DNA from 2 places in the Streptomyces sp. NPDC001401 genome. Region 1 is predicted to be linked to the other one. Evidence: riboswitches for the same ligand, from Rfam matches in the RefSeq annotation. Region 1 holds a riboswitch; the other holds the start of a gene.
What was found. A riboswitch is a leader RNA that binds a small molecule or an ion and turns the genes downstream of it on or off. The one in region 1 is predicted to bind ZMP and ZTP.
Positions count from the first base shown of each region.

Region 2: it holds a riboswitch for ZMP and ZTP, as region 1 does, so the genes downstream of both, ACFY10_RS17795 (glycine hydroxymethyltransferase) here and ACFY10_RS28745 (bifunctional 5,10-methylenetetrahydrofolate dehydrogenase/5,10-methenyltetrahydrofolate cyclohydrolase) in region 1, are expected to answer to the same signal.

Region 1 is NZ_JBIAWI010000009.1:249,507-254,022, reverse strand. Features, by position in the region: gene ACFY10_RS28760 (type III PLP-dependent enzyme) at 1-599, shown strand, start outside; gene ACFY10_RS28755 (hypothetical protein) at 696-989, opposite strand; gene ACFY10_RS28750 (nuclear transport factor 2 family protein) at 1,163-1,528, shown strand; ZMP/ZTP riboswitch at 1,773-1,856, shown strand; gene ACFY10_RS28745 (bifunctional 5,10-methylenetetrahydrofolate dehydrogenase/5,10-methenyltetrahydrofolate cyclohydrolase) at 1,880-2,737, shown strand; gene ACFY10_RS28740 (CU044_5270 family protein) at 2,738-3,712, opposite strand; gene ACFY10_RS28735 (RNA polymerase sigma factor) at 3,705-4,253, opposite strand; gene ctaD (cytochrome c oxidase subunit I) at 4,359-4,516, shown strand, end outside.
Region 2 is NZ_JBIAWI010000004.1:547,863-552,378, reverse strand. Features, by position in the region: gene ACFY10_RS17805 (AraC family transcriptional regulator) at 1-148, opposite strand, end outside; gene rocD (ornithine--oxo-acid transaminase) at 277-1,482, opposite strand; ZMP/ZTP riboswitch at 1,586-1,675, shown strand; gene ACFY10_RS17795 (glycine hydroxymethyltransferase) at 1,719-3,170, shown strand; gene ACFY10_RS17790 (hypothetical protein) at 3,243-3,887, opposite strand; gene ACFY10_RS17785 (hypothetical protein) at 4,088-4,516, opposite strand, start outside.

The DNA.
Region 1 (4,516 bases):
CTGAGCAGCTGGCGGTGGCCGAGTCCGTCGTGTCCTGGGCCATGAATCTCGGTGTTCCGCTCGCCGAGGTGAACGTCGGCGGCGGCATGACCGTCGACTACACGGACCCCGACCGCCGCTTCGACTGGACCGAATACGGCAACGGGCTCGCCCGTCTGACCGAGGCGCACCCCGGACTGACCCTGCGCATCGAGCCGGGGCGGGCGCTGACCGCGTACTGCGGCTGGTACGCCACCGAGGTGCTGGACGTGAAGCACAGCCACGGCGAGGAGTTCGCCGTCGTCCGCGGCGGCACCCATCACCTTCGGACCCCGGCGACGAAGGGACACGACCAGCCCTGCTCCATCCTGCCGGTGGACGCCTGGCCGCACTCGTGGCCGCGGCCGGCCGCCGAGGGCGAGCTGGTCACCCTGGCCGGGCAACTGTGCACACCGAAGGACGTCCTGGCCCGCCGGGTGCCCGCGCCCGGGCTCAGGGCCGGCGACCGGGTGGTGTTCTCGCTGGCCGGCGCCTACGCGTGGAACATCTCCCACCACGACTTCCTGATGCACCCCCGGCCCGGCTTCCACTTCCTTCACCTTTCAACCGGAGGGCTGTGATCACATCCCGGCACGGTCACAGGCACAGCCGAAGGGCCGCCCGGAAATCGGGCGGCCCTTCGGCTGTGCCGGAACGGACGATGCGGCGTCGGCCTGTTACAAGGCCCGCGGCAGCCCGCTGGCGGCTCCCATGCGGGCGACCCGGTCCAGCTGCTCGAGGTTGTTGAGGCGGTTCAGCTGCCGCAGCTGCTCGGAGGGGCGCGGCACCTCGGCCCTGCGCTCCGCCGGGATGCCGCTCTGGGCGAGCGAGTCGAGCGTGGAGATCGGGTTGAGCTCGCTCGCGTCCTTGTTCTGGATGGTCGCGTCGGACGCACAGGCAAGGGGCGCGGCAAGGGCGGTGATTCCTGCGGCGAGACCAACGGCGGCGACGATACGTCGTGTTGAGATCATGCTCCCCACAACGGCACCGGACCTCCGGCGGTCACGGCTGCGCCACGCCACTCACCCATCAGGGGCAGTGGTCCGGCTGCGCTTGCCGAGGCTGCCGCGGCGGAGGAGTCTCGGATGAGAGGCCCTTCGCGGCCCGCTCCTCGTCGGGTCGCGGCCCTCGAAGGAGGTTCATCATGGGCACCGCGGCAACTCCTGCCTTCAACGCCGACACCCTGCGTCGGGGCGTCGAGGCACACACTGCGGCAGACCTTCTGTCGCTCTACGCGGACGACGCGCAAGTACGGATCGTGGACCGCAACACGCAACCCAGCAAGCCCCGTGTCCTGCACGGACGCGGCGAAATAGGCGCGCTGTTCGATGACATCTACAGCCGTGACATGACGCACAAAGTGGACCAGTGCATCATCCAGGGCGACCACGCCGCCTACAGCCAGTCCTGCCAGTACTCGGACGGGACGCGCGTCCTGGCCGAGTCGATGATCACGCTGCGCAACGGGAAGATCGCCGAAGAGGTCCTGATCCAGGCATGGGACGAGTAGGAGGCAGAACCGGGAGGGTCCAGGTCACTTCCCGCTTGACCTGGACCTTCTCGGCTCGTACGGCCCTCGGGCGAGCACGTCCGTCCCGGCCTCGGACCGGCACGGCACGACGGCTGGCGTCCGTCGCTCTGCTGCGGTCGGTGCTGAGAAGGGCACGGTCCCGCCCACTTCCTGCTGCTCGAAGGCGGCGGGTCCTGCACCGGTGACTGCCGCTCCTGACCGCCCTAGCGGCTCGGCTAGCCTGAGGGCGGGCCGTGACTGGCGCTGAGGTGGAGCACCACCGGGGAGCGGCCACGCAGAGTCGATGCCGCGCGCCTGGGCGATCCGGTCACACCAGCCCAGGAGTGGATCATGTCTCAGGCACGACTCATGGAGGGCACCGCCCTCGCACGGCGCATCGTCGAGGACACCACCAAGCGGGCGGCCGACCTCACCGACCGCACCGGAACGGCGCCCTGTCTGGCGACCGTTCTGGTCGGCGAGGACCCCGCTTCCGTCACATACGTCCGGATGAAGCGGAACCGCTGCCGCAAGGCCGGCATCGAGTCGCGCCATGTGGAACTTCCCGCCGCCACGACCACCGAGGAACTCGTCGGCACGCTGCGCTCCCTGTCGAGCGACCCCGGTGTGCACGGCATCCTGCTGCAGCACCCGATGAGCGAGCACATCGACGAGCGGGCCGCGTTCGAGGCGATCCCGCCCGAGAAGGACGTCGACGGCGTCACCTTCGCTTCCTTCGCGACGATGAGTTTCGGCCTGCCCGGGTTCGTGTCCTGCACACCCGGCGGAATCATGCGGCTGCTCGACGAGTACGACGTGGACCCTTCCGGGAAGCGGGCCGTGGTCGTGGGCCGCAGCGCCATCCTCGGCAAGCCGGTCGGCATGCTGCTGCTCGCCTGCGACGCGACGGTCACGTACTGCCACTCCCGTACCCGGGACCTGTCCTCGGTCGTGCGGGAGGCGGACATCGTGGTCGCCGCCGTCGGGCGGCCGCGGCTGATCCGGGGCGAGGACATCAAGCCCGGGGCCGTCGTGATCGACGCCGGCTACAACCCGGGCAACGTCGGTGACGTCGACTTCGACTCCGCGGTGGAGCGGGCTGGTCTGATCACTCCGGTGCCGGGCGGTGTCGGCCCGATGACGATCGCCACGCTGCTGGAGCAGACCGTTGAAGCGGCTGCTGCCGCCGCCCGGCACCCCGGGGTGTGATCAGCGCATCCAGGCGCTGTAGTCCATGACGTCTCCGGCCTTGACGCCGTACTCCGGCTCCGCCTTGGTGACGACGGTCTCCAGGCCGAGGACGACACCGGTGGACGGCTGCATGATCAGCATCCGGCGGTAGCCGGCGCCCTCGTACTCGTATGCCTGGCCGCGCCGCCCGAGCCGGTCCGTGACCTGGCCGACCGGCCGCAGCCCCTCGGCGCCCGCGAGGAGGCGGGCGAGCGTCGCGGACTCGCGGGCGCCGAGGGTCCAGTGATCGAGCAGCTCCGCCACACCGTCGAGGAGTCCCGGGGTCGTCAGCCTGGTGTGGGTGTACGTGGCCTCCTGCAGGTAGGCCCGCAGCCGCGCCGTATCGTTCGGCGGCGGTGACTCGGGCGGCGCGTCGCTCCAGCTCGGCGGATAGGTCTGCCTGCTGATGACATGGCCGTCCTCGACCAGGTGCGGATCGCCGCCGTCGTCGCGGAGGACCGGCCGGCCCGGGTGCCGCGGGTCGGTCGCCACGACAAGCTCGGTGTGGCTGCCGTCGGCCTTCCAGCGCACGACGCGCTCCTCCGGGAGCGTCACCGGGGGCTTGTCGTCGCTCATGCCCATGCTCCAGGACTGCACATGCGTGCCCTTGCGCAGCTTCGGCGCATCCTCCGCCGTGGCCTGCCGCTGCGCCCGGTCGGCCAGCTCTTTCAGGGGTACGGGGGTGGAGTTGGCCTGGACGACCAGCGGGCGGGGAGCCGCGACCGCGGTGGTGGGGCTCGGGCCGCCGAGCGTCAGCGTCAGCGCGGTCGCGGCGACGAGGGCAGTGGCCGCGAGGCTCCAGATGAGCCGGGTGCGGCGGCGGCCGGTGGGGGGTTCGTGCAGCAGCCGGTTGAGGCGGCGTTCGGCGGCATGGTCGAGGGGGCCGTCGCCGTAGTGGGGGCCGTCGACCGGCACCGGATTGGCGCGGCGCAGGAGTTCGAGTTCGTCAGCCATGGTCGTACTCCTTCGCGGCTGTCGGACCGGTCTTCTGTGTGGGGTGCATGCGGTCTATCTCGGCTCTCAGCCGGCGCCGGGCGCGGTGCAGCCGCATCGATGCGGCCCGTCTGCCGCAGCCGAGGGCGACGGCGACCTCGTCGATGGCCAGTTCCTCCCACGCCGTCAGGCGCAGCACCTCCTGGTCGGCCTCGGACAGGCGGGCCAGTGCGTCGTGCACCCAGGCGCCCGGGGCCTCCGCGTCGGGGCTCGCCACGATCTGCCGGCCGTGCGCGCTCTCGTCGTTGCCCAGCCGGTCGACCAGCCGGCGGCGCCGCCCGTAGCCGCGTACCGCGTTCGCCAGGCAGTTGCGTGCCACGCCGTACAGCCAGGGCAGCGGGGATCCCGGCAGGTCGGCCCGGCGTCGCCAGGCGACCGTGAACACCTCCGCCACCACTTCCTCCACCTCGCTGGTCCGCCCGTCCAGTCGCCGCGCGACATAGCGGCTGACCGCCCAGTAGTGCTCGCGATAGGCAGCGGCGAAGATCTCGTCGTTGCTCATGTTCCGTTCGTGTCCGGCACCAGCCGGATCGTCACACCCATTTCCGTGATTCTCGACGCGTCACTCGAGTGTGACCGGCGTGCCCGGAGCGGACACAGGCGGGGCATGAGGCACCTCAAGTGGCTGACGACCACTGATCACAAGACGATCGGGACGCTGTACCTGGTCACGTCGTTCGCGTTCTTCCTGATCGGCGGCGTGATGGCGCTGCTGATGCGCGCCGAGCTCGCCCGGCCTGGTCTGCAGATCATGTCGAACGAGCA
Region 2 (4,516 bases), on a different contig from region 1:
GATGCTCGTCCAGCACCGTGAGCCGATGCGGCGCGAACCGCGCACTCACCAGCGCATGCAGCTCCTCGACGTCACGACCCCGAAAGAGCAGCCCCCGCCCCGCACCCACCGGCACGGCCTCCGACCCGCCTGCGCCCATGACGGACATGCCTCTCGCCACGTGTCCCGTACGTCCGTACCGTCCGAGTTTCCCGACCTCCGCACCGCTGCGTCGAGGGCCGAAGGTCCCGGAAGCCGAAAACCGCACGGGAGCACGCCGACTCCCGGCCGAGCCGCTCAGAGCCCGAGCACAGCCCGCAACTGCGCGAGCCCCCAGTCGAGGTCCTCCTTCCCGATCACCAACGGCGGTGCGATCCGCACCGTCGACCCGTGCGTGTCCTTCACCAGCACTCGCCGCTCCATCAGCTTCTCGGAGACCTCCCGCCCCGTGCCGTACCGCGGCGCGATGTCGACGCCGGCCCACAGCCCCCGCCCGCGCACCGCCGTCACCCGCCCCGTGCCGGTCAACGCGCCGAGTTCCCGGTGCAGGTGACCACCCAGCTCGGCGGACCGCGCCTGGAACTCGCCCGTTCGCAGCATCGCGATCACCTCGAGTGCCACCGCACAGGCCAGCGGATTCCCGCCGAACGTCGACCCGTGCTCACCGGGCCGGAACACTCCGAGCACATCCGCCGATGACACCACCGCCGACACCGGCACGATCCCGCCGCCCAGCGCCTTCCCGAGCACATACACATCCGGCACCACGCCCTCGTGCTCGCACGCGAAGGTCTTTCCGGTCCGCCCCAGCCCCGACTGGATCTCGTCCGCCACGAACAGCACGTTCCGCTCCCGCGTCAGCTCCCGCACCGCCGGCAGATAACCGGCAGGCGGCACCAGCACCCCCGCCTCGCCCTGAATCGGCTCCAGCAGCACGGCCACCGTGTTCTCCGTGACCGCCGACCGCATCGCCGTCAGGTCCCCGTACGGCACGATCTCGAAGCCGGGGGTGTACGGCCCGAAGTCCGCCCGTGCCTCCGGGTCGGTGGAGAAGCTGATCAACGTCGTCGTACGGCCGTGGAAGTTGTTGCCCGCGACCACGATCTTCGCCATCTCCGCGGGCACGCCCTTGACGCGGTACCCCCACTTCCGGGCCGTCTTCACCGCCGTCTCGACCGCCTCCGCGCCCGTGTTCATCGGCAGCACCAACTCCATCCCGCACAGCTCGGCGAGCTCGGAGCAGAACGCCGCGAACCGGTCGTGATGGAACGCCCTCGACGTCAGCGTGACCCGATCCAGCTGCGCCTTCGCGGCCTCCACCAGGCGCCTGTTGCGATGGCCGAAGTTGAGCGCCGAGTAACCGGCCAGCAGGTCCAGATACCGCCTCCCCTCCACATCGGTCATCCACGCCCCGTCCGCAGTGGCGACGACCACGGGCAGCGGGTGGTAGTTGTGCGCGGTGTGCGCGTCGGCGGCGGCGATGAGTGTCTCCGTAGCGGTCACGGGATCTCCAGAAGGTGCCAGGTGCTCTGAGGGTGCCCCTTTCCTATCGTCGCTCGCATGGTGGACGCGGGACCTCTGCCTTTCGACGCGCCCGGTAGGCTGATCGGCGGGCCGTGACTGGCGCGCTGGGATGGGACCGACCATCGGGGAGCGGCCTGTGTGTGAGCGAGTGCCGTGCGCCTGGGCCAACCGTGAACCGTGAACGCTTCAAGCCACGCCACCCGGAGGCCGACGACATGTCAGAGCAGCAGCCCCTCTCCACCGAGTCCACCGCCTTCCGTGCCGCCCTCGATGTGATCCGCGCCGTGGAGCCGCGTGTCGCCGACGCCATCGGCCAGGAGGTTCACGACCAGCGCGAGATGCTCAAGCTGATCGCCTCCGAGAACTACGCCTCCCCGGCCACCCTCCTCGCCATGGGCAACTGGTTCAGCGACAAGTACGCCGAGGGCACCATCGGCCGCCGCTTCTATGCCGGCTGTCGCAATGTCGACACTGTCGAGTCCCTCGCCGCCGAACACGCCAAGGAGCTCTTCGGCGCCCGCCACGCCTACGTCCAGCCGCACTCCGGCATCGACGCCAACCTCGTCGCCTTCTGGTCGGTCCTCGCCCAGCGCGTCGAGGCCCCCGCTCTGGAGAAGGCCGGCGTCCGTCAGGTCAACGACCTCACCGAGGCCGACTGGGCCGAGCTCCGCCAGGCCTTCGGCAACCAGCGCATGCTCGGTATGTCCTTGGACGCCGGCGGCCACCTCACCCACGGCTTCCGCCCGAACATCTCCGGCAAGATGTTCGACCAGCGCTCCTACGGCACCGACCACGCCACCGGCCTCATCGACTACGAGGCCCTGCGCGTCTCCGCCCGCGAGTTCAAGCCGCTGATCATCGTCGCCGGCTACTCCGCCTACCCCCGTCTCGTGAACTTCCGCATCATGCGCGAGATCGCCGACGAGGTCGGTGCGACCCTGATGGTGGACATGGCGCACTTCGCCGGCCTGGTGGCGGGCAAGGTGCTGACCGGCGACTTCGACCCGGTCCCGCACGCCCAGATCGTCACCACCACCACCCACAAGTCGCTGCGCGGCCCGCGCGGCGGCATGGTGCTGTGCGACGACTCCCTCAAGGACCAGGTCGACCGCGGCTGCCCGATGGTCCTCGGCGGCCCGCTCCCGCACGTCATGGCCGCCAAGGCCGTCGCCTTCGCCGAGGCACGCAGGCCCTCCTTCCAGGACTACGCCCAGCGCATCGTCGACAACTCCCGCGCGCTGGCGGAAGGCCTGATGCGCCGGGGCGCCACCCTCGTCACCGGCGGCACCGACAACCACCTCAACCTCATCGACGTCGCCACCTCCTACGGCCTCACCGGCCGCCAGGCCGAGGCCGCCCTGCTCGACTCGGGCATCGTCACCAACCGCAATGCCATCCCCGCCGACCCCAACGGCGCCTGGTACACCTCCGGCATCCGCATCGGCACCCCCGCCCTGACCACGCGTGGCCTGGGCACCGCCGAGATGGACGAGGTCGCGGGCCTCATCGACCGTGTGCTGACCAGCACCGAGCCGGGCACCACCAAGTCGGGCGCCCCGTCCAAGGCGCAGCACGTCCTCGACCCGAAGATCGCGGACGAGATCTCCCGCCGCGCCACCGACCTCGTGGCCGGCTTCCCGCTGTACCCGGAGATCGACCTGGGCTGACCAGCGCTCGCTCTTGAGTTTTCAAAGATCGACGACTCTCAAAGACCGACGGCGTTCGGAGATCGGTGATTCTCAGAGATCGATGAGCTCCTGTCGTGGCTCCTCCCGCGGCGGTCCGGCACCCTGCCGGGCCGCCGCGCGGCGTATCAGCAGCGTGCCTCCGGCACCGACCACCAGGCCCACGGCCACCCCCGGAACCCACCAGAAGTCGGACGCATGCACCCAGGACGCCTCGCGGGCGCCGCCGTACGCGAAGGCCTCCTTCCCGGACATCCCGAGCAGTCCCTGCCGGTACAGCTGGTCGAAGACGGAGCGCGGTGCCCGGTGCCAGCGGATGTCGTCGTCCTCCACCTCAGGTGCCGGATCCGAGCGCACCCACGGTGTGCCGTCCGCCGCCACGAGCAGCTGGTCCTGCCGCTCGATGGCCACGTCACCGTCCGGAGGCCCGTTCGTCAGGGGCCAGCCACCTATCCCCGTCAGCCCCCAGACCACGGTGAGCCGTACCAGCGGATACCGGCCTTCCTCCCAGGCTTCCGGCACCCGCTCCGTTCCTGAGTGCATTGGCTGCAGCAACTGCCACAGGCGGGCGAAGTCCGGCTCGCCGGAGCGCACCGCCGTTGTCCGCCCCGAGCTGCCCACCATGACCAGGGCCAGATCCGGGACGTCCCGGCCCTGCGCCAGCGTGGGTGTCTCCGCCGCCGCAGTGGTCGTCTGCATTCCGCACAGGGCCATCGCCACCGCGGATACCGACGCCCCGATCAGCACTGCCGGTTCGCGAACCCTGCCCCTCCACCTGCGCATCCCGTCCCCCCAACCAGTAACCCCGTGCGGCCCGCTCGCGAGCTGCGTGTCACTTCTGGTACACCGCTCGGGCCGACGGGGTTCCATCTCAGCGGGCTATTTCCTGATACAGCGCACTATCTAGATGAATCGTTGCTCTCGAGCCGCTTCTCCAGGGACCTTGCGAGCTCCACTGCCCGGGTCCTGGACGCCACCCCCTCCAGCCGCAGTGTCATCTCGCCCTCGCCGGCCTGGTGACGGGTCCACAGGAGCGTCGGCCCGGCGGTCCGCTCCTTGCGGGTGAAGCGGTTCTCGTCCGGGTCGACCAGCCAGAAGCTCAGCAGGTGCGGGCGCGGGAACCACAGGGCGTACTCCTGCACCCCGTCCGCCGAGGGCTCCCCGCCCAGCCCGATCCACTCCGGTGGCTCGCGCAGGACCTTGGTGAAGCCGACGTCCAGCCGCTCCGGAAACTCGTCCAGCCGGACCGTGCGCCCGTCCTCCCGCCAGCACAGGCTGACCAGGAACCGGCCGTGCGGCTGGCTCGTCACCGCCACCGTGTCCGGCAC